One region of the Paenibacillus sp. FSL M7-0134 genome, then DNA from elsewhere that is predicted to be linked to it. Evidence: riboswitches for the same ligand, from Rfam matches in the RefSeq annotation. Region 1 holds a riboswitch; each other region holds the start of a gene.
The links. Region 1 has a riboswitch for cyclic di-AMP ahead of NSQ58_RS20485 (hypothetical protein). Riboswitches for the same ligand answer to the same signal wherever they lie in the genome.
Positions count from the first base shown of each region.

Region 2: it holds a riboswitch for cyclic di-AMP, as region 1 does, so the genes downstream of both, NSQ58_RS07510 (TrkH family potassium uptake protein) here and NSQ58_RS20485 (hypothetical protein) in region 1, are expected to answer to the same signal.
Region 3: it holds a riboswitch for cyclic di-AMP, as region 1 does, so the genes downstream of both, NSQ58_RS14755 (3D domain-containing protein) here and NSQ58_RS20485 (hypothetical protein) in region 1, are expected to answer to the same signal.
Region 4: it holds a riboswitch for cyclic di-AMP, as region 1 does, so the genes downstream of both, NSQ58_RS05030 (3D domain-containing protein) here and NSQ58_RS20485 (hypothetical protein) in region 1, are expected to answer to the same signal.

Region 1 covers NZ_JBBOXV010000002.1:1,082,654-1,090,079, reverse strand. Annotated here, with positions in the region: gene kdpA (potassium-transporting ATPase subunit KdpA) at 1-1,511, opposite strand, end outside; gene NSQ58_RS26815 (potassium-transporting ATPase subunit F) at 1,663-1,740, opposite strand; gene NSQ58_RS20485 (hypothetical protein) at 1,924-2,319, opposite strand; cyclic di-AMP (ydaO/yuaA leader) riboswitch at 2,435-2,607, opposite strand; gene NSQ58_RS20480 (glutathione peroxidase) at 3,074-3,559, shown strand; tRNA gene NSQ58_RS20475 (tRNA-Leu) at 3,706-3,788, opposite strand; gene NSQ58_RS20470 (urease accessory protein UreF) at 4,057-4,794, shown strand; gene NSQ58_RS20465 (XRE family transcriptional regulator) at 5,091-5,339, shown strand; gene NSQ58_RS20460 (helix-turn-helix domain-containing protein) at 5,436-5,819, opposite strand; gene NSQ58_RS20455 (helix-turn-helix domain-containing protein) at 5,914-6,288, opposite strand; gene NSQ58_RS20450 (MarR family winged helix-turn-helix transcriptional regulator) at 6,474-6,929, opposite strand; tRNA gene NSQ58_RS20445 (tRNA-Leu) at 7,093-7,175, opposite strand; tRNA gene NSQ58_RS20440 (tRNA-Lys) at 7,191-7,266, opposite strand; tRNA gene NSQ58_RS20435 (tRNA-Glu) at 7,353-7,424, opposite strand.
Region 2 covers NZ_JBBOXV010000001.1:1,688,453-1,695,878, reverse strand. Annotated here, with positions in the region: gene sdhA (succinate dehydrogenase flavoprotein subunit) at 1-1,362, opposite strand, end outside; gene NSQ58_RS07525 (succinate dehydrogenase cytochrome b558 subunit) at 1,456-2,130, opposite strand; gene NSQ58_RS07520 (LysR family transcriptional regulator) at 2,357-3,262, shown strand; gene NSQ58_RS07515 (potassium channel family protein) at 3,268-3,945, opposite strand; gene NSQ58_RS07510 (TrkH family potassium uptake protein) at 4,053-5,393, opposite strand; cyclic di-AMP (ydaO/yuaA leader) riboswitch at 5,803-5,955, opposite strand; gene NSQ58_RS07505 (CPBP family intramembrane glutamic endopeptidase) at 6,217-7,426, shown strand, end outside.
Region 3 covers NZ_JBBOXV010000001.1:3,270,785-3,278,210, reverse strand. Annotated here, with positions in the region: gene NSQ58_RS14765 (NADH:flavin oxidoreductase/NADH oxidase) at 1-641, opposite strand, end outside; gene NSQ58_RS14760 (polysaccharide deacetylase family protein) at 947-1,753, shown strand; gene NSQ58_RS14755 (3D domain-containing protein) at 1,952-2,620, opposite strand; cyclic di-AMP (ydaO/yuaA leader) riboswitch at 2,627-2,795, opposite strand; gene NSQ58_RS14750 (amino acid ABC transporter ATP-binding protein) at 3,030-3,752, opposite strand; gene NSQ58_RS14745 (ABC transporter substrate-binding protein/permease) at 3,739-5,202, opposite strand; gene NSQ58_RS14740 (M20 family metallopeptidase) at 5,351-6,529, shown strand; gene NSQ58_RS14735 (hypothetical protein) at 6,572-7,426, shown strand, end outside.
Region 4 covers NZ_JBBOXV010000001.1:1,140,408-1,147,833, forward strand. Annotated here, with positions in the region: gene NSQ58_RS05015 (AbrB/MazE/SpoVT family DNA-binding domain-containing protein) at 1-130, opposite strand, end outside; gene NSQ58_RS05020 (HD domain-containing protein) at 462-1,745, shown strand; gene NSQ58_RS05025 (TatD family hydrolase) at 1,788-2,558, shown strand; cyclic di-AMP (ydaO/yuaA leader) riboswitch at 2,760-3,042, shown strand; gene NSQ58_RS05030 (3D domain-containing protein) at 3,314-4,462, shown strand; gene rnmV (ribonuclease M5) at 4,609-5,154, shown strand; gene rsmA (16S rRNA (adenine(1518)-N(6)/adenine(1519)-N(6))-dimethyltransferase RsmA) at 5,162-6,046, shown strand; gene yabG (sporulation peptidase YabG) at 6,102-6,998, shown strand; gene veg (biofilm formation stimulator Veg) at 7,200-7,426, shown strand, end outside.

The DNA.
Region 1 (7,426 bases):
GCCACAGCCAACAATGCAATCATAGATACATATCGTCCGAAGAACATAACCAGCCCTGTTGTCATGTTCCAGAATACGTTGTTATCCGAAAGACCTTCAAATCCCGAACCGTTATTTGCAGCAGATGACGCATATTCATAGAGCACCTGAGTCAACCCGTGATAGCCAGGGTTAGTGACCGCGTCGTATCCCCAATGACTCATAAACGCAAGCGCAGTTGGGGCGAGAATGAGAAACGGATGTACCAAAATGGCAATCGCGATCAGCTTCATTTCCTTGCCTTCAATTTTCCTTCCCATAAATTCCGGAGTTCTCCCGACCATCAGTCCGCATATAAACACACCCAGAATCGCATACATCAGCATATTCATCAGCCCGACACCCTTGCCGCCAAAAATGACGTTTAGCATCATTTCTCCCAAAGCAGCCATGCCACCCAGTGGGGTTAGTGTATCATGCATATTATTGACCGAACCTGTCGTTGCCGCTGTTGTGACCGCAGTGAATAAAGCCGATTGTCCAATGCCGAAACGAACCTCTTTCCCTTCCATGCTTCCTTGAGAAGCATCCACACCCAGTGTCTGGATTAACGGGTTACCTGTCTTTTCAGACACGTACGTAATAGATAGAAAAATAAGAAACAATACCATCATGGAGCTAAAAATAATCCAGCCCTGCTTACGATTACGGGCAAACAGTCCAAAGGTATACGGCAACGAAGCCGGCATTACCCACATTGCCAAAATTTCCAGCACGTTCGTCCAAGGACTTGGATTTTCAAAAGGATGCGCAGAGTTAGCTCCCGCATAACCGCCTCCATTCGTCCCCAAATGCTTGATGGACTCCAGAGAAGCAATGGGCCCCATAGAAATCTGCTGCTGTGTTCCGCTCAGCGTCGTAAGATCCGCCGTAGGCTGTAGCGTCTGTGGTACCTTCAATCCAACCAGCACCAGCGTAAGCACAAAGGCCAGCGGCAGGAAAATCCTTATAATGGCTTTAATAAAATCTTGAAAGAAATTGCCCATCCCTTCACCGCGCCGCGTCAATCCTCTCATAAAAGCCGCAGCAACCGCAAAACCGGAAGCAGCCGAAGTGAACATCATCATCGTGACGAACGCCATCTGTGTCAGATACGTAAGCCCGCTTTCTCCGCTATAATGTTGGAGATTCGTATTCGTCATAAAGCTGATTACCGTATTAAAAGCTAGTGATGCTTCCATATTACTGTTTCCAGCCGGATTACCAGGAAGCATTCCCTGTAAACGCAACAGCAAGTAGCTGATCGCCACAAGCACGACATTCGTTGCAATGAAACTCATAACATACGTAGTCCAACGCATGCTCTCCAGCTTCTTCAATCCTACTATCTTATAAATCAGCTTTTCTGTTCCGCCAAAAATCCGATCCGTCCGATTGGGTTCATTCGAGAATACATGATACATATAGGTGCCCACTGGCTTTACCAAGAGCAGCAATATGACGATCACAATTCCAATTTGAAGCAGCTCCATCCTTTATTCCTCCTTCAAAATGCTCCTGCGTTTGGAACAACAGACCTGCTTCCAGAGCACCAATTGTGTGCACACGTTTGCGAAAACCCGCTACCTATGATGCTTAATATTCAGATCTGTTGTTCCCGCCCGCTCTATCCCCTATAGCTGACTAGAACTTTTCAGGGTTCAGGAGTGCGTAGATTAAATACATAAACACAATAGCCGTAAGCCCAAGTATAACGATCATCCTCTTCGTCCTCCTTTAGAGGTCTGCGCATCACACCAGCGTACAAACAGCAGTATCACTCCATAACTCACAGCCATGACGAGCAGCATGTATATATCCATCATGTTTATACCCTCCGTATCGGTCCTCAGATCGCCATTCTTATTTGATCATAAAATCATAAAACAACTATGTTATAAGTGCTTATCCGTTCAGCAGAAAACCCACCTCTCCGTTCAATGTGTAGATCACATGATCCGCTCCCAATCCCCGATAAATTCCTTGTGGATTACAGCCGTGCGTAATAACATAGATCGATTCCGATGTTAGCGGCCGACATATTTGCAGGAAACGGCACGTCAGATTCAAGCTGTTCTCGAACAAATACACACTACCAATTTCTTTTTTTGGAAAATTCCATTTTCCCGCTTGCATGGTATTGATGCGGACAATGTGCTCCACACCCATTTTTTTGAGCTGTCGTTCCTCCTGGGCGCTATTCGTGAGAACTGCAAACGCCAATTTTTTGAAAATAAGCAATTTCACAAAACTTCTGCCCGCTTCATTCGGTGCAGTGACAATAATTAACCGACCTTCCATCAGTAGCTCCTCTCCCGGTATAAAAAGACAACAAAAAGAAGCCGAAGGAAAAAGGCTTTCCTCCGGCTTCTTACATATCCATGATAAAATAAACCATGGCTGCACACGGCGGTTTGTTGCCTCTCCCTGTACGCTTACGAGGTTAGCTGTCGGATTCGGACGTGAGAGTCGCCCTATTTCTGGCACTTGACCGGAAAATTCACCCCATGAGACACACGGCTTCCGAAGCCGTACAATCTCGATTGGTTCCCCCGCTTTTGCAACTGCAAAATTCAGCGCTATAGACATTTCGTTGTTGCTTCATTCAAGTTAATTTGAAATTACGTCTTGAATCATACACCCGCGCATGGAAGACTGTAAAGCTCAACTGCGGGGTTATAAATCGGCCTTTAGAGCCTAGGATATTAATAATAGCGCTTACAATGCAACTATGCTTCTCACAGCTCCTTCAATCTCTGTTTTTCATCCCTTTTCAAAAATGACAAGCATGTCAATATTGGCGTAGGGTAGAGCGTTTTTGGCCTTTTTTTGTAAAAAGAGAAGAAAATACGCTATATGTACCAGCTAAACACCGATTGAACCCGCTTTTATAAGAAGAAACACCTTAATTCGCTCCATTTGCGGTGCGATTTACTGTTTTGAACAAAATACGATTTTACAGCGGCTAAAGGCTTGATACAGCTTTTCCAGACTTGCAACCTTGCTTTTAATTGCTTACAATTTAATTGCTGAATATTGAATAAGGAGAGATACTATGACCGTTTATGAATATGATGCGCACACCCTGCAAGGGAAACAAATTCCGTTATCCACATATGAAGGGAACGTTCTGCTTATCGTGAACACTGCCAGCAAATGTGGGTTAACCCCCCAATACAAAGCGCTACAAGAGCTATATGACCAGTACCATGAACAGGGGCTCGAAATTTTGGGATTTCCCAGCAACCAATTTGCCAAACAAGAGCCAGGTTCCAGCGAGGAGATTTCCGAGTTTTGCCAGATCAATTATGGTGTTACCTTTCCGATGTTCGCCAAGACAGATGTCAATGGCGATCAAGCGCACCCCTTATTTCGTTACCTGACCCAAACTGCTCCGGGGGTATTAGGGTCCAAAGCGATCAAATGGAATTTTACTAAATTCTTAATTACACGAGAAGGTAACGTATTTAAGCGCTATGCACCGCAAACCACTCCAGATAAGCTGGCGGGAGATATAGAGAAGCTTTTGCAGCAAAACTGACATCCTTCTTTATCACAGTTAATAAATGACCTATTGTCTACCGTTGCTTCTGTGGCTAAAGGATATAACGAAAAATGCTTAACAAAAAAAGCATCCCTTCACGTAAACCGTGTCAGGATGCTTTTTTAACTGAGTCTTGCATATAATGCGGTCGAGAGGACTCGAACCTCCACGGGCGTACGCCCACTACCCCCTCAAGATAGCGTGTCTGCCATTCCACCACGACCGCAAATCATAATGTAATGAGGCAACAGATTTATTATACTCTCTCATCAACTATTTGTAAACAAAAATATAATAATTATTTTATATGTTATTTTAACTAACATGTATGAGCGATAAGAATATTTGATTTGACACAAAAGCTATTTAAATGTAAATATATATTACATATATTTCGAATATTTTTCGTTATCCCCAAGTAAAAAGTAAAATAACATAACATGACATAAGGATTCACTTCGAGGAGGCGAACCACCTTGCATAAAGGCAACCGCTTGCTGAACTATGCATTATTGTTGGACCCTTCCCTACCTGTTGGTGGCTTTACCCGTTTTAACGGACTGGAGAAACTATCGCGTAACGGACATTTGAACAGTCTACAAGACCTGGAACATTACATGCTGGATGATTTGTATCCTCAATTTACAACCGTTGACGGCATGGCTATCAAAAGTCTGTATGTCGCCATCCAGCAGAATGACAGTTGGCGGATCGCCCTCATTGATAAGATGCTGCATACCCAACGTCCCTCCTGGCAGCATGTGAAGGAGTTTCGTCTATCCGGTCAGCGTCTGCTCAAGCTCGCTAAGGCTCTTTATCCTTGGCTTGAATTTGACCAGTTGGAATCTATACTCATTCAATACAATGCGATTGGCACACTCGCTACCGTTCACACCTGGATTAACTTCCTCCTCGGAAACGATGTAGAACAGACCGTTCACGGCTATCTTAGCGCAGCGGTGTCCTTCTGTGTGGAAGATGCCTTCAAACTACTCAATCCTCCTTATGAGGAAAAGAACCCTCTTATGGAGCGTATGACAAGCGAGCTCCTCTCTGCCTGGAAGAAGCTTAACCAACCTGAGCCAACTGCATCTCAGCGTCGCTTTCTTCACAGACATTGGTCCAGCTCCTACATCACTCTACCTCTTTATATGAGCCATAATAACCAATTGGATGAACCTAGACTGTTTTCCTCCTCAGGTCTATTCAAACGCCTTCCAGCATCCCCCTGATGCGTCGTTTCGCCAATGTGGTCACAACACCAAAAACACTCTGTCCCTTTCCTCAGGTGGCAGAGTGTTTTTTATCCACATATAATCGCAATTCACACCATTAGCAGACTCTAGACGGATTATCAGAACCACCTAGCACTTAATTAAGTAATTAATTCAACAAAATGACGCATTTACGATTGTAAAAACACGTATAAAAGTGTATCATAGTGTTAGATGGTTAATTCTAACATGTTTACTGATGATTATTATAACACACCAATTATTCCGCAAGAATCCGTAAGGGGCGATTTCTCTTGAATAACAAAATGCCTGTCACCTCCTTCGGGTGGGCCATCAAACAACGGCTTGTCGAACTTCGACTGGATCAGAAAACATTTTGTGAGACACACAATATTCCGCCTTCAGGCTTGTCCAATCTGATTCACGGCACCCGCAAAGCACAAAGGTACAGAAAACAAGTTGCTGCAATTCTGAACATCGACGATAACGACTATAAGGAGGCACCGCACTCTAAACCTAACAAGCATTCCAGTTACATATAGGTCATTCCATATCACCAAGAAACCAAATAGACCCGTAAAGCGAACCCCACTCGTTCGTTTACGGGTCTTCAACCCAGACGATCTTTAGCCAAAAAATTATTCCGGCTTTGTTTTATCCTTCTCACTTTTTTGCTTACGGTATTTTGCAAATTCAACATATTCTAAAATAAAATTCTGTTCTTCCGTCTCAAGATCTTCTGCCTGGCAATTCAGTGGCCCCATCACTCCAAAAAAATAAGCAGCCTTCTGCTCCTGAAGTACGCCTTCTCCTGGCTTAATCCCTTTCATTAACCAATCGAGCGATACATTAAAAAAGTCCGAAATCTGAATCAAATGGGTGGTACCCGGCGTTGTTTTACCCCTTCTCCAATCACCGAGATTCCCTGAACTGATTTTAAGTTTTTCACAAAATGCCTTCTTGGTCATTCCGCGATCCTTAATCAAAGCTTCAATCCGCTGATAAATAGTTTGATCTCCCAAAATGTTTCCCCTCCGACACAGTAACTTTTTCTGAAATAATTTTCATTTTTCAAGCCTTACTCATTAGTAATCCTCATCAAATCCTAAGCAACCATTACCTCATAGTAGAATTGCGCTGGTTTTTCTCTTTACGAAAGCGGGTAAATTCAATATACTCAAGTATAAAATTTCTTTCCGCCTCACTAAGCGGTTCCCCCTGGCAATTCAGTTGCCCTGAAGCGCCAAAAAAATAAGGGTCTTGCGACTCCTTTAGCACCTCACCCTGTACATCTCGACCCAGCATGATCCAATCCAGACTGGCATCAAAAAACGAAGCAATTTCAATGAGTTTATTCGTGCCCGGCGTCGTTTTTCCTCTTTTCCAATCCCCGAAGTTCCCTGTACTAATGCCTAACTGCTGGCAGAACGCCTTTTTCGTCATTCCCCGTTCCTTGATGAGTTCCTCAATGCGATGGTAAATAGATTGCATAGAAGTTCCTTCCTCCCTAGCAGGCTCTCAAATAACGATATCATGTTCTCTGTTCCCATTTCAAAGATCACGTATGCTAAAATTACCGAATTATGTATGTTGGTTTCCATTATACCACAACACGCAACAAAAACCGCCTGTTTTCCGAAGAAAGGGCGGTCTTTAAGCCAGTTCACTTACGCCAATCACGTAGCAGAGTTGTCGATTTTAAGTAAGATATGCTTCAATTCATTCAAAGTTTCACTCAGATGCAATAAATCTTCTTCTGGCAAATACACCAGTCTTTCTTGAATTTTATTGGAGAAGGTATGAAATACCTGTTCACAAAAAGCATCGCCTTCCTGTGTAATCGCCACATTCACGACTCTGCGATCCGAATCACACGATTGGCGGTCAGCCAACCCATGCTCCACCAACTTATCCAGAAGAGGAGTCATGTTTGGACGTGAGACATTAAGTTGTTTGGACAAATCGGATACTGTAGACGAACGCACTTCACGCAGAAGCATGAGCACTTGAAAGTTATTAGGCGACAAGTGTAATGGGAAATCGAGCGGACCGTAGGTGAAAAATTTCTTCTTCACAATCGGAAACAAGCCCAAAATATTTTCTGATATATTTCCTAACAGTTGAGTGTCCATATTTTTCACCGTCACTTCATAAGTTTATACTTATCATTCTATAACATTATGGCATTATATTATACTATGGAATCATTATTTCATCATAATCATTACTTTATTACATCACTACACAAATAAAAAAAGCCTCTACCGCGAGAGACTTTTCCGTTTATTCCATTGATGCGGTCGAGAGGACTCGAACCTCCACGAGCGTACGCTCACTACCCCCTCAAGATAGCGTGTCTGCCATTCCACCACGACCGCATAACAAAATATAAATGGTGAGCCATGAAGGACTCGAACCTTCGACACCCTGATTAAAAGTCAGGTGCTCTACCAACTGAGCTAATGGCTCATGCTGTTCATCCAAGCTGTCCGCCATTAGACCAGACCTCAGGAATTTCCCTTAAGCATGCAACATGTAGTCTATAAAGACAACAATGACCCGTAGGGGATTCGAACCCCTGTTACCTCCGTGAAAGGGAGGTGTCTTAACCCCTTGACCAACGGGCCTT
Region 2 (7,426 bases), on a different contig from region 1:
CTCTTTATGAAGAACATAAGCATTTTCTTTTCCGTCCATATGCAAAATACGCTCATACTTCTCCGTCTGCTGATTCACTGCCGCATCAAATACGGAAGTAGCTATATCCTGTGCAGATTTTTTCAAGCCTTTGATATATTCCACAGCCTTAGGTCCAGCTACCATCCCGCCGTAAATGGCTGACAGCAACGAGTTCGCACCCAAACGGTTCGCACCGTGATATTGGAATTCACACTCACCAGCCGCGAACAAGCCCGGTATATTCGTCATCTGATTGTAATCGACCCACATGCCGCCCATTGAATAATGAACAGCCGGGAATATTTTCATCGGGATTTTGCGCGGATCGTCACCGACGAATTTTTCATAGATTTCAATAATGCCGCCCAGCTTTACATCCAGCTCTTTCGGGTCCTTGTGGGACAGATCGAGGTAGACCATGTTCTCGCCATTAATACCCAGTCCATCATCAACGCATACACTGAATATTTCACGTGTTGCAATATCGCGAGGGACCAGATTTCCGTAAGCCGGATACTTTTCTTCGAGGAAATACCATGGCTTACCGTCCTTATACGTCCAAATACGACCGCCCTCTCCCCGTGCCGACTCGGACATGAGACGCAGCTTGTCATCCCCTGGTATAGCCGTCGGATGAATCTGGATAAACTCACCGTTCGCATAGCGTACGCCTTGCTGATACACCGCACCAGCAGCTGTGCCCGTATTAATGACGGAATTCGTGGTTTTACCGAAAATAATCCCGGGGCCACCAGACGCCAAAATAACTGCATCCGCTGCAAAAGTCTTCACTTCCATCGTACGCAAATCCTGCCCGCAAATCCCTCGACAGATGCCTTCATCATCCAGTACAGCCTGTAAAAACTCCCAATTTTCATACTTGGTCACCAAACCAGCAGATTCCCAGCGCCGTACCTGCTCATCGAGAGCGTACAGAAGCTGCTGTCCTGTCGTCGCGCCAGCAAAGGCGGTCCGATGATGCTGGGTACCGCCGAAGCGACGGAAGTCCAGCAGTCCTTCCGGTGTCCGGTTAAACATGACGCCCATGCGGTCCATGAGATGAATGATCCCTGGAGCCGCTTCGCACATCGCTTTTACCGGAGGCTGGTTGGCCAGAAAGTCCCCGCCATAGACCGAATCATCAAAGTGAATCCAGGGTGAGTCTCCCTCACCCTTGGTATTTACCGCACCATTGATGCCGCCTTGAGCACAAACGGAGTGGGACCTTTTGACCGGAACCAAAGAAAATAAATGAACGTGAACTCCCGCCTCTGCCGCCTTGATCGTAGCCATTAGACCTGCCAGACCGCCGCCCACGACAATAATGTTGGATGCTGCCATTTCTGCTCACTCCTTTTTTTCAGGATTTTAACCAAATCCCCTTTTACGTTTAAAAATAGAATCTCAACACGATGTATAATGGATATGACTCATTTACAGTAGCTGTTTAAAAGCGCTGCATTGCACCAAGGCAGTTGCCGTTTCCTGAAATTCCGCGCTGCGGAATGCAAGCAGGGAAGCGATGAAGCCGATAGACACCACCACGAACAGGGTCATACAGATATAAGAAGATACTTTTTGCGCACGCGGTCCCACAGTAATCCCCCAACTGACCATAAATGCCCACAGTCCGTTAGCAAAGTGAAAGGATGCCGAAACGACACTGATTAAATACAAAATGAAATAAACCGGGTTCGTCACAATGCCATGCATAACGCCGCCTAGCTCCTCATGAGTTACTTTACCCAGAGCTACCTGAAAGCGTGTGTCGTATACGTGCCAGATAATAAATACAAATGTAATGACGCCAGAAATACGCTGGAACAGAAAGCGCCAGTTACGTGAATAGCCGAACCTTTTGACATTCGGGTCAGCCTGATAAGCGATATACAAGCCATAAATCCCGTGGAACAGTAATGGCAAGTAGATGAATAACGTTTCTAGCACAATAACCAGCGGCAAACCATTCAGGAAGGCCACGCTGCGATTAAATCCTTCCTTGCCGCCCTCCACCGCTGTGAAGTTCGTCACCAAATGCTCAACAAAAAATAGAGCCAACGGAATGACGCCAAGAAGCGAATGCAGCTTTCTGGAATAAAATCCTCTCATCTAGGTCATGCTCCCTTCTCCCAATAATAGCGTTTTCAATAGTAATATAACATATAAAATGACAGTTCCCGACAGGAAATGTCCAACAAGGTGTCCCTTATAAGGAAAAACAAAAGTGTGAACATCTTGTGTCGCTTTCATGTTACTCCTTTTCGGCTTATAATGGAATTGCAATATACGTATTAATTATTATGTCTTTTTTGCATATAGAGAGGAAGTGGATGATTTGTTTGAGGATTTGAACGCTTTTGCCGTCATTGTCGAGCAGTCCAGCCTGAATAAAGCCTCCAAACTGCTGAATCTGTCCCAACCTGCCCTGTCTCGCAAAATTGCCAAGCTGGAGGAACAGCTGGGTGTGAATCTCTTTGATCGTCGGGGCAAACGGCTCGAAATTACGTCCACTGGCCGATTTGTTTATACATTCGCACTAGAGCAACGGCAACGACAGCTTCGCTTTTTACAAAAGCTGTCCCAGCACAAAAATGAAGCCCAGAGTATGCTTACACTCGGCGCAAGCCTCACGACACTCCAAACGACGCTGCCTACCCTCGTCGAAGCTTTCATGAGCAAGCATCCTCAAACCGAGCTGAAGCTGCTCACCGGTAAAACCCATGAAATCGTCGCCTTTGTACGTGATAAAAAAGCAGACGCCGGTATTGTCGGGTCTGCCATTCATGAAGCCGGACTGCGTTGCATTCCGCTATTTGATGATCATTTGGAGCTTGTTGTTCCCATTGGACATGAATTAACCGTCAAGACAGAAACGGCCTCGATGAAAGACCTGCAAGGATTGCCGATGATTATTTTCTCCAAAGGAACCTGGTATCGCAGTCTGACGGATGACTTATTCCAGCGCAGCGGCATCATGCCGGATATCCGCATGGAAATCGACTCCTTCGAGGCAATTGTACGCCTGCTTCCAACCTGTAAGGCTTCCGCCTTGCTACCCAAATCCTATTTGCGCAGCGAACTATTACGGGATAATGGACTCACTGCATTGTACTTGCCCGATTTGAAGGAGACACGCCGAACGACCTCCCTCATTTACTCGGAGACGACCGATCTCGGTCCGACAGCACGACGCTGGATTAGCGAGACACGTGCGTCGTTTGCAGGCTATCGTATGGTGTAGAGGGTTTAGCCCTCTTCATTGACATTAACAACCTCATCCTCAAAGCGACCGATATTGTCATTCGAGCCGATGATGACCATAATATCGTCTGCTTTTAGCCGATCCATAGCCGTCGGTGCGATCAGGATACCGTTCGCCGTATGAAGCGCCACGACACTACAACCAAAGCGAGTACGGGCATTTAGCTCTGCTAGCGTTTTGCCATTCAGACATGCAGGTACATTGAGTTCCACAATACTGTATTCTTTGGACAACTCCAAATAATCGAGCAAATTAGGCGTGACTAGCTGATGAGCCACCCGGATACCCATATCCCGTTCTGGATAAATGATCCGGTCCACACCGAGCTTCTCTAACGCACGCCCGTGCAGCACAGATATGGCTTTGGCTACGACTTTTTTCACACCCAGCTCCTTCAGCAAAATGGCGGTCAGGATGCTTACCTGAATGTCATCACCAATAGCAACAATGCCGCAATCGAAATTACGGATGCCCAGTGATCGCAATGAGTCTTCATCGGTAGCGTCCGCAACGACAGTATGTGTCAACATCTCACTCATACTGTCCACAACATCCTCATTCCGGTCAATGCCTAGCACCTCGCACCCCATATCCACCAATTGCAAAGCCAGGCTTGAGCCAAACCGTCCCAAGCCAATAACTACAAACTGCTGCGTTTTCATATCTACTCGAAAACTCCCTTATCTGAATCAATTTCATAAATGAGGATTTTACAAAAATCCTGAAATAATTAAACCCACGAAATGTATACTACATATCATGAAATGATTCATCCTATAATCATTTTGCCTTCCGGATGACGATATAATTCTTTACCCTTTTTCGGCCCCAGTGCATAAGCTAGCGTGAGTGGCCCCAGTCTACCTGCAAACATCGTCAGGGTAATCACCAGCTTGCCTATGACTGTCAAATCAGGTGTAAGCCCTATCGACAGCCCCACTGTACCAAACGCAGACACCGTCTCGAACAAGATCATCAGAAAATGATGATCTTCGGTTGCCGACAAAATCATGGTCACCCCGATCACGAACAGCAGCCCCAGCAGTGTAATGGTCAAAGCCTTGTAAATTCGTCCCTGCGCAAGTCGGTACCTGAACAGCACAATATCTTCACGCCCCCGTAGCATCGAAATCACTGCTCCAATGAGCAGCGCGAATGTTGTGGTCTTAATCCCGCCTCCAGTAGAGCCAGGAGAAGCCCCGATAAACATGAGTATGATGATAAAAAACTGCGTAGCCTGCCGCAAGCCTGCAATGTCCAGTGTATTGGCACCTGCGGTACGAGGGGTTACGGACTGGAATAAAGATCCCAGCAGTTTCCCCCCCCAATCAAGCGAGCCAAGAGTCTTTGGATTCGTAAACTCAAATACAAAAATCACGAGCGTGCCGACTACAATCATAGCGCCCGTCATGCTGAGTACCACCTTAGTATGCAAGGAAAGTCTCTTGCGCTTGCGATATTCTGCCAGGTCCGACATCACTACAAAACCAATGCCGCCTGAAATAATCAGGAACATAGCTGTAAAATTAACAATCGGATCATATACATAATCTGTCAGGCTGCGAAAGTGCCCGAATAAGTCAAAACCAGCATTGTTAAACATGGAGATGGCATGCCAAATCCCAAAATAAATCGCCCTGCCTACAGGCATATCAAACGACCAGCGAATCGCAAATATTGCAGCACATACGCCCTCAATGACCAGCGAGTACAGCAGCACCTTACGAATCAATCCGACAATTCCTTCGACAGAGGTCTGATTCATCGCTTCCTGTAAAATGAGGCGCTCCCGTAAGGAAATCCGACGTTTGAACACCAGCGCGATCAAGGTAGCCATAGTCATAAAGCCCAGGCCGCCGATCTGAATGAGCGCAGCGATAACAACTTGACCAAAGGTTGTAAAAAAGGTCCCCGTATCCTTTACGACAAGCCCTGTAACACAGGTCGCGGAAGCGGCAGTAAACAAAGCGTCTATAAACGCAAGTGGCTTTCCTGTTGTATTGGAGATCGGCAGCATTAACAATAAACTACCTATTAGAATGATAATGGCAAAACCCGCAACGAATATCTGCGGTGGAGAAAGCCGGAGCCAGCTTGCATTGGGATTCATCTATTCATCACTTCTCTCCTAATCCTTAAAACTATAAAAACAGTGATTTAAAACGGTGTAAGCCCGCTACGCGTTCCATTTGATCTTCCGATCGTCGTTGCCCCTAATTTTTTTGATTTTTCCAAACCTTTAGTAACTATAATTAGCATTCCCTGAATACAGGAAGAATGCATGTCAAGCACTACTCTGCCCCCTGTGCTATTGGCGGGCAGCAGCGAAGGGAGCAGAATTGTTCTGAAGAAGCGAAGCGTTTGCCTTTATCTCCGGATTTTAACCATTAAAGGGGTTATACAATCAAAAAATCCGGGGATAACAGCAATCGGAAGAATAATCTGCACCCGCAGCGGTCTAACCAATCCAAACACTTTTATACGCACAAAAATAGACACCGGAAAACCGAGTGCCTGACTTGGTTCCTGCTCATAGCCTACGAGGTTAGCTGACGGATTCGGGCAGCACAGTATGCCCTATTTACACATCCAATCCAGCAGGATCGGCTGTAAAATTCACCCCAGTAACATGGTTCCCCCGTTTTCTCATAGAAATTCGGCTCAACTGTATATCATTACCTATGTATTTTATAGGCATTGCCTCAAGATTATAATCCTTCTATATCCAGATCACAAAACCGATTTCGCCGAAAAAACGTGAAATTGGCTTTATTTTGCGAATGGGCATCGTTTAATCGCAGCTTATCTTATTTTATTGGAACTTTAAAGTGCTTTCACTCTATTTTCATGAATATCGCTGGTCTGTTGGCGGGAACCTGTGCAGTATGATATCTTTAATGGATGTTCTTATTTACAGATTAAGGAGGAAACTCATGAATCCTATCGGGAAACCGGTCGTGCTCACGGCCAACTTCAAAAAATTAGGCTTGCTGGGCGGGATTGGCCTGATTTGCTTTTTTATCTTTCAATTGCTTATTCCCTCGCTTAGCAATCCGAGTCCAGAATCAGTAATGAACGCAAAGGTCATCAGCAAACAAGAAGCGGTCATACACGCATTGGACTTTGCCCGCTCCGAGTTGGGCTATACTGAATCACAGTCAGAGGAGCCTGTCGTGACCTATCAGGCCGAAACAGATTTGTACGGTTATTTATCTAGAGAAAAACTGCTTCAACAGTACGACCGTACATGGAAGAAAAATTACCCTTACGAAACCTTTCGGGTTGATCTGCCTGAATCCTCAGCGAAAAGCAAACTGCAAATTCATGTGGATTTATCCACTGGGAAGGTCGTTAGCTTTAAACGGATCACCTCCAGTACCAATTACACACAGGCTGATATTTCTACGGATGAAGAAGCACGTAACAGGCTTATACGTGTAGCTGAGGACGGCATGACGCTTGAAGCCAAGGAGCAGGCGGCCGCAGTATGGGTTAAGCGCTTTGGTTTTAAGCCGTCGGACTTGAAGCTCGCCACCACTGAAAAAGAAGGTGGATTAAAGTATACCGTAGACGATAAAAAAATCGGCGCCTCGGTACTTACATTGGCTTTTACTTTCGAAGACGGTGATGTTCGCTCCTTCTCTCAAAGCTTTTCGGCCCCGTCGTCCTATACCGATTATATCGAAAAGCAAACATTTTGGGCGAATTGGATGACCTATGCGGGTTATGCCCTATTTAGCTTTGTGCTGGGTGTTCTTGCCATTGTGTATGCGTCACTCACCCGACGACATACTTCATTTGTACGCGGCATTGTTCTGTCCGTTATATACTTTATTGCAAGTATAGCTGGGACAATGAACATGCTACCTTTATTGCAAGCAGAAGCAGGCGGTAAGGGCATGCTTATATTTCTTATGGTGTTCCAGATTGGTGTTACCTTCTTCATGGCAGTAGCGCTCTACTTCTCCTTGGTCGGCGGTGACGGACTTATGCGTCAGGTTGGACTGAATGCATGGCCGCGTGCGAAAGAGCCGGGCTACGGGCTGTATGTGCTTCGCAGTATGTATGTTGGCTACTTGTGGGCCTTTATTTTACTCGGGGTACAATCCATCTTATTCTTTATACTGGAGCGCACATTTAATA
Region 3 (7,426 bases), on a different contig from region 1:
ATCCGCATAAGCACAGGCATATCAGCAGGAAGAACCTCTTTAACAGCATGTATGACCTCAACACCGAACAGTGACAAATCCTGCCCATATTCATCTTCTCTGGCATTTGTTAAAGGCGAATGAAATTGATGGATCAGATAGCCGTGAGCGCCATGTATCTCGACCGTGTCAAAACCTGCTTCCACCGCGCGGCGCGCGCCTTCTTTGTATGCCTGAACCAGTTCCCTGACTTCAGCTGTCTTTAAGGCGTGCGGCTCTTTAAAGCGTTCGCTAAAAGGAATCGAGGAAGGACCCACAGGTTGCTCAGCATCTTCAGCCTTGCGTCCAGCGTGGCCTAGTTGAATGCCAATTTTGGCACCATACTTGTGAACTTCCTCTACAATCTTACGATATGCAGGAATATGTTCGTCACTCCAAATACCCAAATCACGATCTGTAATACGTCCATCTGGATGGACCGCTGTCATTTCCACAATAATAAGTCCAGTGCCTCCTACTGCCCGGCTCACATAATGGACATGATGCCAATCCGTTGGATTTCCGTCCTTGGCCTCCACGCTGTATTGGCACATCGGGGGCATGACAATCCGATTTTTTAAAGAAAGCCCCTTTAATTGATAAGGAGTAAACAAGTCGGTCACTTTTATCCATCCTTCCTTCAATTCCATGTCTGTATAATTATGAATTGCATCCCCATTATACACCAGCTGTCACGGTATACCGAATTCGTTGTAAGGCTAAAACTTGCGAAAATGCTCCTGTTTTCGGTCATGTTTAAGAGAATATGTACGTTTAGCTCCATCATCTTCATTGATAATCGTTTCATCGTGGACTTCTTTCCAGTCGTTTATGAGCCGAACTTGGTAACCAGCATATTTTTAATAGGACAGGTACATAATAGTCGAGAGCACCACTAGGTATCACTGCACGGAAAGGGGGGATACATATGCCGTACAGGGGAGTGTTGCCAGGCTTGGCACTGTTACTAGCATTTTCAAGTTTACCCGTTCACGCGGATGCGCCTCCCAACATCGGAACGCCCCATCCCAAGGAAGCAGTTGTTGCTTCTTCTGTACAACAGAGCATAGATCGAGCAACTCCTACATTAGCAATGCTGCGAAAAAAACATGCGGACATTTTTAAAATGTGCGGCCCACACACCCGCCAAATTGCCCTAACCTTTGATGATGTGCCCGATTCTAGGTATACGCCGCAGGTTTTGGACGTATTACACGCCAATGGCATCAAAGCTACCTTTTTCATCGTCGGTCACCGTGCGGAAAAGCATCCGGGGATCATACGCCGTATTATCCGTGAAGGCCATGCTATAGGAAACCATTCCTATACTCATCCTGATTTTAGGAAGGCCACACCAGAACGCTTTCGCAACCAGATTACAAAAACAGAACGTATTTTACAAGCCAGCGCAGGTTTTCGCCCCAAGTTGATTCGTCCACCCTACGGTGAAATCACGGAGCCTCAAATCCAGTGGGCACGTCGTCATGGCTACATGATTGTCAATTGGAATGTAGACTCTCTCGACTGGAAGGGACTAAGTAAAACACAAATTCAGCGCAATGTGATCCCAGCTACTGGGCCTGGCTCTATTATTTTAATGCACGCAGGTGGAGGTCAAAGTTCCAACTTGCAAGGCACTGTTCAAGCTCTGCCGGGTCTAATTCACTCTCTAAAAGCTAAGGGCTACAAATTTGTCACAGTCCCCCGGCTACTCCACACATCGGAACAGAAATAACCATATGTTTATGATTGAGCTACAAGCTAAAGCAACGTAAAAAGGCTGTCTTACCAGCAGAAGTTTTCTGCTCGTCAAGACAGCCTTTTTTATGGATAGGACCTGATAAGAGTCTGACCTAGTTATATGCGGTAGGATACAGGCATTAAGTTTACATAATATATATTATGTTTAATTAAACCATATATACGTATAATGCTATTTATCAATAACGTACAGCTTCACATTTTGAAATCCAAAGTCGTTCACAAATGATTTGTTGCCAGGAATAAAGATATCAATCCGTTTTCCTGTAATGGCGCTGCCCTGATCGCGAGCGACAGCTACAAAAGAATGATCCGGCAAACCTGGGTGGGAATAGCCTGTAACCAGCACTTTCGTGCCCATCGGAATGACGTTCGGGTCTACCGCAATTGTACCTAGTTTAAGCGGATTGCCGTAGTAGTCCACTGCTCCCCATTTACCATTCTCATCGGCTGCGGCAGAATACGCAGTAGCCTTAACGTCGACTATTTTGCTATAGTTAAATGTTTTGCCCCACGCTTCAATCGCTGGCCCCTCATTCGCTGGTGCTTTCTCCGTAAGAAGCTGAGGCTTCGAATCCGAAGCTGCATTCACACTTTTTTCACCAGGTACCTTAATTTGCAGACCTGCATATATATTGTTAGAGGCAATGTTTGGGTTCGCCTTCGTCAGCTCGTCCACTGATACTCCATAACGTTGAGCAAGCAAAAAGAAGGTATCGCCATCTTTGGCAGTATGAAGCGAAGCAGCATCCGCTACTCCAGCTGTCTGTGCCAGCCCTGCAATGGCTGCGGCAAGCACCGCAAATTTCATGGTTTTTCCAATATGTTTTAGATGTTTCAAAGATATGTACCTCCTCTGTTATGCCTGCGAAGTTAGCTGTCGGATTCGGACTCAGGAGAAGCCCTATGCTTGTGCAATTCACCCCTAGGCATATTCCATATCGTCTTATGACGTATCGGAAAGACTGCCGTTGTTACGTCCCCCGCACTTCCCATAGTTTGGGCCCAGCATTCAGCGTTTTTCATAACCGCATGCTGTCCCGGTAAGTTTTGGCTTACTGCATAATATCACAATTTTGTAACCTTATCCGCATGAAAATGTTGGGAACCTTGAACATCATACTATACTCGTTACAATTTTGTCACCAAGAAATCGATATTTGTTACGAAAATATGGTGAAATGGTGACAAAAAAAGAAAAAGCCCTCCGTCAAACGGAGGGCTTTTTTATAGCTCATATCAGCACTTTCTTACAATACTTTGGCAAGAAAATCACGGGTGCGATCATGGCTTGGAGTACCAAATACCTGCTCTGGTGTACCTTGTTCCACAATTTGACCGTTATCCATAAAGATGATTCGATCGCCTACCTCGCGGGCAAAGCCCATTTCATGCGTCACGATTACCATGGTCATGCCGCCTTCGGCGAGCTTCTTCATTACATCCAGAACCTCTCCAACCATTTCAGGGTCCAATGCAGAAGTCGGCTCATCGAACAGCATTACGTGCGGCTGCATGGCCAAAGCACGCGCAATCGCAATACGTTGCTTCTGACCACCGGATAGCTGGTTCGGATAGGTATTCTTCTTATCCTCAAGCCCTACGGTACGCAGGAGTTCTAGCGCAATTTTTTCCGCTTCCTTCCCTGACTGTCTTCTAACCTGCGTTGGTGCAAGCGTCAGATTCTGCAACACTGTTTTATGCGGGAACAGATTAAAATGCTGGAACACCATCCCCATCTTCTCCCGGGTTACATTAATATTATGACCACGAGCTGTAATCGGCTCGCCCTCAAACAAAATCTCCCCGTCCGTAGGCTGTTCTAGCAGATTCATGCAACGTAAAAACGTACTCTTCCCCGAACCGCTGGGACCGATGATGACGACGACTTCACCTTTGGCGATATCTATATCAATGCCTTTTAAAATCTCATTCTTGCCGAACGATTTACGCAGTTGTTTAACGGTGATCACTGGCTCTCAACTTCCTTTCCCATAAACCCAGCAGCTTAGACAAGCTGAATGTCATTACAAAATAAATAGCGGCTGCGATTACGAACGGACTTAATCCTTCGTAGGTAATGTTCTTAATGACCTGGGCCTGATACATAATATCCACCATCCCAATGGTCGAAATAATGGATGATTCTTTAATGATCGTAATAAACTCATTACCGATAGCAGGCAAAATAGATTTAAACGCTTGCGGCAAAATGACATGACGCATAGCTTTGCCTCGTCCCATACCCAATGAACGGGCAGCCTCCATCTGTCCACGGTCTACTGCCTGGATACCTGCACGGAAAATTTCAGCCAGATATGCCGAGCTATTCAGAGACAATGTGATTATACCAGACTGGAGTGGAGTAAAATTGACACCCAGCGTCAAAGCAACCCCGTAGTGAATAATCATGAGTTGCACCAGCATAGGTGTGCCACGCAGTATCTCTACATAAGTGGTACCTAACCACTCAATGATGCGTACTCCACTCATACGTAGCAAGGATATGATCAGACCAATGATGAATCCGAACAGTACTCCGAGCGCAGACAGCAACAAGGTGTAGCCGATACCCGTAGCGTATAAACTGCGGTATTTCCAAAAAATATCTACAATGTTATTAGAAGAAACCTGACGATCCGCAGAAAGTGCACTCGCTTCCGTGGAAAACTTCTCAATCGACCCGTCTGCTTTCAGGCGAGCCAACGTTTTATTTACAGAAGCAAGCAATTCTGCATTCCCTTTACGGATACCTACAGCTGTTTCTGCTCCCGCATCCTCAGGCACAGCCTTGGCAAGGGTTACGGTACCGTCTAACGTGTATCCTTTAGCAACCGTATCTTCGATCACGACAGCGTTCACACGCTGGGTCCGCAGCTGGAGTACCAGGTCAGATATTTTATCCAGTGAAGTTACAGAGGCATTGGGCACTTTTTGAGCAATCTCTTCCTGAATACTTCCCTTTTGTGCTCCGATCTTCTCGCCTTTCAAAGCATCCATCGTCGGATATTTGTCTTTATCCTCTGGGCGTACCATGATGACTTGCTTGGAGCGATAGTATACATCCGAAAAATCAATACTCTTTCTGCGTTCATCCGTTGGTGTCATACCGGACAGTACCAAGTCTACACGACCACTTTGCAGAGCAGGCAGCAAAGAGTCAAAACTCATGTCTTCAGGGACCATCTCCGCATCCAAATCTTTGGCGATTTCCTTGGCGATATCCACATCGAACCCAACAATGGTATCCTTACCGTTAATGACTTTATGAAACTCATACGGCGGAAAGTCGGCACTCATGCCCACTACAAGTTTTTTCTGTGGCTTTGCTTCCGTTCCGTATGCATTGAGCATGGGAAGACCAGTCAACAGCAAGATAACCGCCGTCAAAACCAGGGCGGTAAAACGATATGCCTTTTTCAATCTTTTTTTCTCTCCTTAAATTCTTTATAATAAATAAGATTGTGTCATTATAAATGAATATGCATGATTATGCAATGAATGTTATAGTACAATTTCAGCATACCTAACGCAGTACCTACATTACAGCTTATATAAAGGAGTTTTCAGCATGGATTTTAAACAGACCATTCAACAGACCATCGAGCAGCATGCCCCACGGTTTAAGGACATTTCGTTATTTATTGGCGCAAATCCTGAACTTGGAAACGAGGAATTTCTGGCCGCTGCCCGTTTAAAAGAAGAACTGGTTTTTCACGGTTTTGAGGTCCAGGCACCTGTATTGGGCATAGAAACAGCCTTTATTGCAACTTACAAATCTGCAAAACCCGGACCGGTTGTCGCTTTTCTGGCAGAATATGACGCTCTGAAAGGTCTAGGACACGCCTGTGGGCACCATTTGATATGTATGATGAGTACTGGTGCTGCCGTCGGCCTCAAGTCGATCATCGACGAAACTGGTGGAGAAGTACGGGTATATGGCACACCTGCCGAAGAAACACGCGGTGCAAAGGTCCCTATGGCCGCTGCCGGATTGTTTGATGATTGCGACATCGCACTTATGACGCATCCTTATGACCGTTACGAAAAATCAGGCAAATCACTGGCGATTGATGCTGTACAATTCGAATTTTTTGGTCAATCTGCTCACGCGGCTGCCAGCCCGCACGAAGGCATTAACGCGCTGGACGCTGTGATTCAAACGTTCAATGGCATCAATGCGTTCCGTCAACAAGTAAAAAGTACAGTGCGTATCCATGGGATCATTAACCAGGGTGGGCAAGCAGCCAATATTATTCCTGATTACGCCTCAGCCCAATTTTATGTGAGAGCCACTACACGTCAAGAACTGAACCCGCTGACTCGCCGTGTTATTCAAATTGCTGAAGGAGCTGCTTTACAGGCCGGGTGTCGTTTGGAGACCTCCAATTATGAGACTTCTTATGATGAAATGGTCACGAACCGTGTACTTTCCGATGCGTTTACCGCAAATTTGGTGCAGGCTGGCATTTCACAAGAAGATATAACAGAAGGCGAAGATCACGGCTCCATGGATATCGGAAATGTATCGCTTCATTGCCCTGCTATCCATCCTTACATTCAAGTTATTGACGAGAAGCATGCCTTGCATACACCAGAATTCCGCGATTTGGCGATGCAGGACCGGGCCATGGAAGGAATGCTGCTGGCTGCGAGAACTTTGGCATGGACTGCTTGCGATGCAATCACGAATCCTGAACTGCTAGCCCGGATAAAAAAAGAATTCGCTCTGCTGAATAACGAACGCTAAATCTTAATTCCGTGTTCTTTCAGAAAGGAGTAGTCAGCCATCATGGATAGTATGAGCAGCTTTTGGACGTTGTTTATTGTGGTGATCCTCTTCATTTTTTGGTTTATATTCCGTGCAATACGCAGAAACCGGGGAAACAGAAAAACACGGAGCCGGAATGCTTTTTTCCTCAGCTCCCCATCCCCTTCGTCCCTTGCGCAGGAGCGTCATCCAGAGATTACAGAGCTAATGCAGCTACTGGAGCAATCCATTCCCGCCTCCTATGCTCATAGCGTAAGGAGTCGTGTAATCGAAGCCCACCCTGAGCTGACGGAGCAAGAATATGATTGGCGCTGGCATGAGCTAAAACGATATTTTATGCTATGCGCGATTATGAATCGAGTGCCTATGTTCAGTAGCGATATGGATGAATTATGGCACGAAATGTTGATGTTTACCCGCGAATATCAGCAATTCTCGGAAGCTTTTTTTGGTCGTATGCTTCACCATGCGCCTCATTCCGGCGGCTCTCAGCCGATGCCTGAGGAGCGGGCGTGGTTTGACTGGTTGTATGTAGAATGCTTTGGCTGGAACCGCTATAGCGCCAGTTTGTGGGGAACTTTTTTTAATCATCCATTACCGAGCGACGAGCTTTCGCGCTATTACAAACTCACAACTTCCGTGCAGCCAGCAGGTGACCGCTGGAATACGCAGGAGGATATAGCTATTTCACAGCAGGCCCAACAAGCGGTTCATAAGATTGTACAACATCTGCACGAGCGGGTGAATAAAGCGGTGGATGATCCTGAGGGTAAGCAATTGCCTAAGGTCAACTATTTACAGGTCGACTATTTGTTATTAGCTGTTGTGTGGTATTCATGGTATCAACCTGAACAATTTGCCATACACATGCACCCG
Region 4 (7,426 bases), on a different contig from region 1:
TGCGTTCGCCATCAACATAAATTTCCAAAGCGTCTTTCTCTCCGATTCCCAGGGTACGACGCAATTCGATTGGAATAACAACACGTCCGAGCTCGTCAACTTTTCTTACAATACCAGTGGATTTCATCATAATAAATCAGGCTCCTCTCGCCGTTTAAAATAATATAAGTGTCATGATTCGACAAAATTTTCTCTTTTCTGATATTTACTATACCAACGATTCCCAAAACAGTCAACCTTAAAAATGTAGTAACAGTCTGATTATGCAAAAGTATTTAGATTAAAGACCTTTACTCATGTGTATTGCCTTATCTTATTGATGATTTATTCAGTTTGTCGATTTGGAAATGTCGAAAAACTATAATTCGACATATTACGACAAAGAATGTCGAATGAAGGAAATCATTTAGGATTTTATTGTATTTTAATCCATTATTCCGAATATTAAAGGAGCTGATATCTTGCACCAGCCACTCAGTGAAGAAAAAGTTTTTAAAGACCCGGTACATAATTACATCCATGTTCAGGATACTGTGATATGGCGGTTGATCAACACGCCGGAGTTCCAACGTTTACGGCGCATACGGCAGTTAGGCACATCGTATCTTACGTTTCATGGAGCGGAGCATAGCCGTTTTTCACATTCATTGGGCGTATATGAGATTACGAGACGTATTATTTCTCAATTTGAACGTGGAGATTTCCCAGATTGGCCGAAGGAGGAAAGGCTGGTTGCTCTGTGTGCGGCCCTATTGCATGATGTGGGGCATGGCCCATTTTCTCATTCAATTGAGGAAGCCTTTCATATGAACCATGAGGATTGGACATGCCGCATTGTACTGGGAGACACGAAGATCAACGCCGTGCTACGGCAAGTCGACGACAAGCTTCCACAAAAGGTGGCTGCGGTTATAGCCAAAACGTATGATAAGCCAATCGTTGTCAACTTGGTAACCAGTCCGCTAGATGCCGACCGTATGGATTATTTGTTGCGGGATGCTCATTCAACAGGTGTCAACTACGGCACGATTGATTTGGATCGTATTTTACGACTGCTGCGTCCTCATAATGGGAGAATTGTTGTGAAGGAATCAGGCATGCATGCAGTAGAAGATTATTTAATGTCACGCTATCAGATGTATTGGCAAATTTATTTTCATCCTGTAACACGCAGCTCGGAAATCCTTTTACGTAAAATTTTCAAGCGAGCAAAGGAATTGTTTAAAAACGGATATGAGTTTGGTTTTCTGCTGGACCCGCTGCCGGATCTGTTGAAAGGAGAGCTTACAGTAGAGCAATATCTGATGCTCGACGAGTCATTAATCCAGACCGTATTTAGCCAGTGGAAACGAGAAAAGGACGAGATTTTAAGTGATTTGAGCAGCCGTTTTATGGACCGTAGATTGTATAAATATGTAGAGATTGAAAATATGGATACAGATACCATTGACAGTATTAGAGAAGCTTTGAAAGAGGCTGGTTTGCACCCTGAATATGATTTTGAAATTGATTTTCCGACAGATCTTCCTTATGATGTGTTTCGGCAGGGTGGCTCGACGGACAACCAGATTTTACTGCTTGGACGTCAGGGCGAGGTGAGTGAAATATCCGAAGTTTCGGAAATTGTGCGCTCAATAAGTGGTATTCACCGAGGAAAATATCATATGTATTTTCCCCAGAATAAATTGAACGCGGTAAAAGACAGGCTTCCTGCCGAAATAAGGAATTATTTTGTCAAAGAATAGACAACTATATAGAAATGTAAGTAAAAAAAGGAGATGTAAACCTTGGATTTATTCGACACTCATACTCACTTGGATGCGCCACAATTTGACGAAGATCGTGAAGAAGTTATAGCACGTGCTGTCGAATCAGGAGTAACACGGATGATCAATATCGGATTTAATCGTGAGACCATTCCATCCACCATGAAATTGGCCGAGACGTATGATTTTATTTATGCGGCAGTCGGATGGCACCCTCAGGATGCTATTACAATGCAGGAGGGCGATTTAGAATGGATTGCATCGTTATGCAGTCATAAGAAGGTTGTAGCCATCGGAGAGATCGGTCTGGATTATTATTGGGATACATCACCGAAGGATGTTCAGCATCGGGTGTTTCGAAATCAAATTGGTCTGGCTCGTGAGCTCAAAATGCCCATTGTTATTCATAACCGGGATGCACATGAAGATATTGTTAGGATATTGCGCGAGGAAAAAGCGAGTGAGATTGGAGGAGTCATGCACTCCTTTTCGGGTAGCTGGGAGACAGCCAAAATGGTGCTGGATATGGGATTTCACCTTTCCTTTGGTGGTCCAATAACGTTCAAAAATGCCAAGCAGCCAAAAGAGGTGCTCGCACAGGTGCCGCTGGACCGTCTGCTCATTGAAACTGATGCTCCCTATCTGACGCCTCATCCGTTTCGTGGGAAGCGAAATGAGTCTGCACATGTGAGACTGGTAGCAGAGGCTGCAGCCCAAATCAAAGGGATTACAGTGGAGGAATTAGTGTCAATAACGACCCAAAATGCCCTGGAACGATTTGACATTCAATGAAAAAGTGAAGAAATCGATCAAAATAAAGAGATAGACGAAGCTAATCATGAATTTGTTGCAGGAAACTCGAGAATATTACAATATTTTAACCGAATATTTTAAAAAATGTACTTGAAACCTGCTTTACAACATGCATAGAAACAGGATATCATCTTTTCAGTGAATTGTTGTTTGAATGTAAACATCAACAAGTCATTTCATGAACCAGTCTCGCTGAGTCCCTTTTACAGGGAACGGGGGAACCGATATGGCTTACAGTACGTCCGGCATATGTGCAAGAAGGGAACGTCTCTTCCGCCAGCCGGCTCGACCGAAATTCTTTCCCCGGATGGGATTGAATAGGTGGAGGAGCCGTATTTCGATTTCTTTCTGGGTCTTCGGGGTGAATGTGAAGGCGACCGCCATGAGCGGTTGACCCAAGCTAGGGCGACTCTCTACGTCCGAACCCGACAGCTAACCCCGTAAGCGTAACAAGAGAGAAGCCATCTCGTGCATGAGTTTTCCCGCATATTCACACATGCCGGAAGCCACGAAAGAGCTCTCTAGTCTCTTTCTCTGGCTTTTTTTGTTGTGAATAAAAGAAAATCTGTCATCATACTGTGGTTAAACAGGGGAGGACAGCATGCCGCGAAGACGGGTACATGGTGCAGGACAGTCGCAGTTTGGGCTTGTCTTGTAGAAAATCTGTTATAGTCACGTCAAATCTCAACTATGTCTTACTCCAGACGGCGGGCTATGTAAGGAGGACGGAGGAAATGGGCATTTTCCAAAAAAAGGATACCCATGAGTCACGCTCATCCAGCATGTCTTACGTATTGCGTTGGAAGCAAGAGAATGTGCGCCAGGCTGCTTTGGTTGCTATTTTTCTAATCGCGCTAACGATTATGATTTCAATTCTGATGTACACGCAATCTAAAAAACAAGTCTTTTTTGTCATCGATGGCAAGGCGTCTGCGGTAGAAACCCGGGAATCCAAGCTTCAAGATTTGCTGAGCGAGCATTCCATTTCACTTCAGCCGCATGATACAGTTTCCATGCCGCTAAATGGAGCAATACAGGATGGCGATCGCGTAGTCATTAAACGTGCCAATCAAGTCAAAGTATCTTCAGGCAATGAGACGAAAAAGCTGTACACAACAGAAAATACAGTAGAAGGTGCCATTCGTACCTCGGGCTATAAATTATCATCAACGGATAAAGTTTATCCTGCGTTGGATGCCTCTGTTTCGTCTAACATGGACATAAAAATCGTCCGTGTGAAGAAACAGCAGGTCGAACAGAAAAAACAGGTGCCTTATCAGGTCATCAAAACGGCCGATCCGAGTCTTTATAAAGGCGATAATCGGGTCATTCAAAGCGGCAAATCGGGTGTGGTCGTCCAGCACGTTCAAAAGGTATATCATGATGGAAAGTTGGTATCCAAACAGCTGGTTAACAAGGAAGTTGCACAGAACCGTGTGGATAAAGTCATTGCAGTAGGAACGAAGAAAAAACCGGTCGTTCTGGCTGCTTCCGTCGGTCCCAATGATGCGGTTAAGGCAACAACGGTTAGTTCGGGCAGTGCTGTCCGTAAAGCAGGCGTCAATTTTAAATATAGCAAAGTTTTACAAAATGTCTCCATGACGGCGTATTCCTCACAGGAGCCAGGTATCGGTACACGTACTGCATCCGGCGCACGTGTCACGGAAGGACGCACCATCGCGGTCGATCCGAGTGTAATTCCAATCGGCTGGTGGGTGTATATCGAAGGGGTGGGCTTCCGCCGTGCGGAGGATACCGGTGGCGCGATTAAAGGCCACAAAATCGATGTGTATTATGAGAGTTTGAGCCGAGCCAACCAATTTGGTCGTAAGCACGGTAAAACCGTTTATGTTATCGGACCGATAAAGCCTGAAATCAACTAAAACAGGTTGTGTATGTTGAGGGCAATGCGATAGTATTAACAACATAGTTATGCCATGCTAAGAAGAGGATATCCTCTTCTTATTTTGTTTTCAAAAGCAGGGAAAGATAAATATAGCTTGCTGTGTAGCAGTGGAGGGAAACGCAAATGATCAAGGAAGTGATCGTGGTAGAGGGCCGGGATGATACGGTGGCCATTCGCCGCGCTGTTGATGCGGATACGATAGAAACTGGCGGCTCCGCCATTAATAAAATGACGCTGCGTAAAATTGCATTGGCGCAGGAGCGGCGGGGGGTCATCATTTTAACCGATCCCGATCATGCAGGGGAGCGCATCCGTAAGATTATCGCTTCCAAGGTACCCGGCTGCAAGCAGGCCTTTATACCCGAGGCAGAAGCGACGCGCAAAGGAGATATTGGCGTGGAGAATGCCTCACCAGAAGCGATCAGACACGCTCTTGCACGGGTCCATACGACAGTGGAAGGCGCCGACCCGCTGATTGAGTGGGCGGACCTGATTGATGCTGGACTCATCACCCATCCCAATGCTGCTGCACGCCGTATGGCCTTAGGGAATGTGCTGGGTATTGGTTATTGCAACGGAAAGCAGCTACATAAACGGCTCTCTGTATTTCAGATCAGCCGCGAGGAATTTGCCGGGGCGCTGGCACAAATTGAAAGTGAAGGATTGTGATATCCGTATGACAGGGATTCAAGATATAGCAACACCGCGGCGTACGAAGGAAATTATTCAACGGCACGGTTTTTCGTTCAAAAAGAGTTTGGGACAAAATTTCCTGATTGATCAGAATATTCTCAATAAGATTGTAAATGCTGCCGGATTGGATGAGACGAAGGGCGCACTTGAGATCGGTCCTGGGATTGGTGCTTTGACCGAGAAGCTGGCCCAATCGGCCAAGGCAGTTACCGCTGTCGAGATTGACCAGCGGCTACTGCCAATTCTCGAAGAAGTGTTGGCCCCTTACGAGCATGTGAAGGTACGTCATGGAGATGTGTTGAAGCTGGATTTGCGCGAGGTGTTCGCAGCCGATTTTGCAGACGTGAGCAAAGTAAGTGTCGTGGCTAATCTGCCGTACTACGTTACTACACCGATTCTGATGAGGCTGCTGGAGGACAAGCTCCCTTTGGAGAATATCGTCATTATGATCCAAAAAGAAGTGGCTGAGCGTATGGCTGCGTCTCCTGGAACGAAGGATTACGGCAGCCTGAGCATTGCGGTGCAATATTACAGCGAACCTGAATTAGTCTGTATTGTGCCGAATACAGTATTTATTCCCCAGCCGAATGTGGAGTCTGCAGTCATCCGGTTGCGTGTACGGGAAGCCCCTCCAGTGGAAGTGGTGGATGAGAAGCATTTTTTTGAAGTGGTTCATGCTGCTTTTGCCCAGCGTCGTAAAACCATTTCCAATAACTTAAAAAGCCGTTTCTTCACCAAAGAGAACAGGGACACGCTGGAGCCGTTGTTGCAACAAGCTGGTATTGAACCCTCCCGTCGAGGAGAAACGCTAAGTATTGAGGAATTTGCGCGTCTCAGCGCTGTGCTGTTGGAGGCAGGTATATCCTAAGCTGGAACCAAACTGTGCATTCACCCATACGATATAGGAGGGGTGATACAGTGTGATGAGTTTAGGAGACTTGGTCGTTCGGAAATCGTACGGCGGAGATGTCACGTTTCGTGTTGAGGACATCCAGCGGGATAAAGCGATCATTAAGGGAATAGAATTTCGGCTGCTGGCCGATTCCCCAGTGAACGATCTGGTCAGAGTGCCTGCAGACCAGATTAGCGGTAAGACTCAGCAGGCCCATATTAAGGCTGGTGAGTCTCTTAATCTGTTGCAACGGGCACGCCAGCAGCAAGCTGCTCGTAGTCAGGCAGCTCTGGTTGGGGACTGGAGTGATCCGGTCGAGTCAACGTATTTTGAAATGCCGGGAAAGGTTCTTCATCTGGATGGAGATCCCGGCTATTTGAAAAAATGTCTCAGTTTATATGAACAGCTCCGTGTTCCTGCAGAGGGACATCACGTTCACGAATCGGCAATGGCGGACACGTTGTACCGACTGCTTCCCCGTATCCGTCCGGATATCGTAGTCATTACCGGACATGACGGTGTGCTGAAGCAGCCACAGCCTTACGATTTGTACAGCTTGAAAAGTTATAAAAATTCGCAAAATTTTGTGGCGGCGATTCAGGTAGCAAGACAATATGAACGTCATCTGGATTCGCTGACGATTGTAGCGGGGGCGTGCCAGTCCCATTTTGAGGCGCTGCTACGTGCGGGAGCGAACTTCGCCAGCTCACCAGGGCGTATCCTGATTCACGCGCTGGACCCCGTTTACGTGGCTGCCAAGGCGGCCTTTACTTCGATCCGTGATACGGTCAACATGGGGGACCTGTTTCACCAGACAATCAGTGGCAGTCGCGGAGTGGGTGGAATTGAAACTAGGGGAAGCTATCGCATCGGCCTGCCGAAGCTTGAAAATTTGTCTACGCTTAAAGTAACGCCTTCCGCAATCTAGGATTCAAATGTGCCAATAGGATTAATCTGAACAAAAAGCCTCTGCTTTCAGAGGCTTTTTGTCATTTTTTATATAAATTATTCCTGTTCGCAAAAAATTAAATTGACAACTTATTTTTCGTGTTGTTATAATATTTAGCTTGATTTGACAATCCCTCTAAAATTCGTTATAATGGACAAGGAAAGAGGTGGTCGTTAGGCAATGGCTAAAAATACGCTGTTGGAAATCAAACGCAGTCTCGACGCACATGTAGGGCAAAAAATTTTGCTGCGGGCTAACGGCGGACGCCGTAAGACCGTCGAACGAACTGGTGTCTTGGAAGAAACGTACCCTTCTGTTTTTATCGTCAAGCTGGATCAGGAGCAACAGACGTTTAAACGTGTCTCCTACAGCTATGCTGACATTCTTACCGAGTCGGTGGAAGTCAG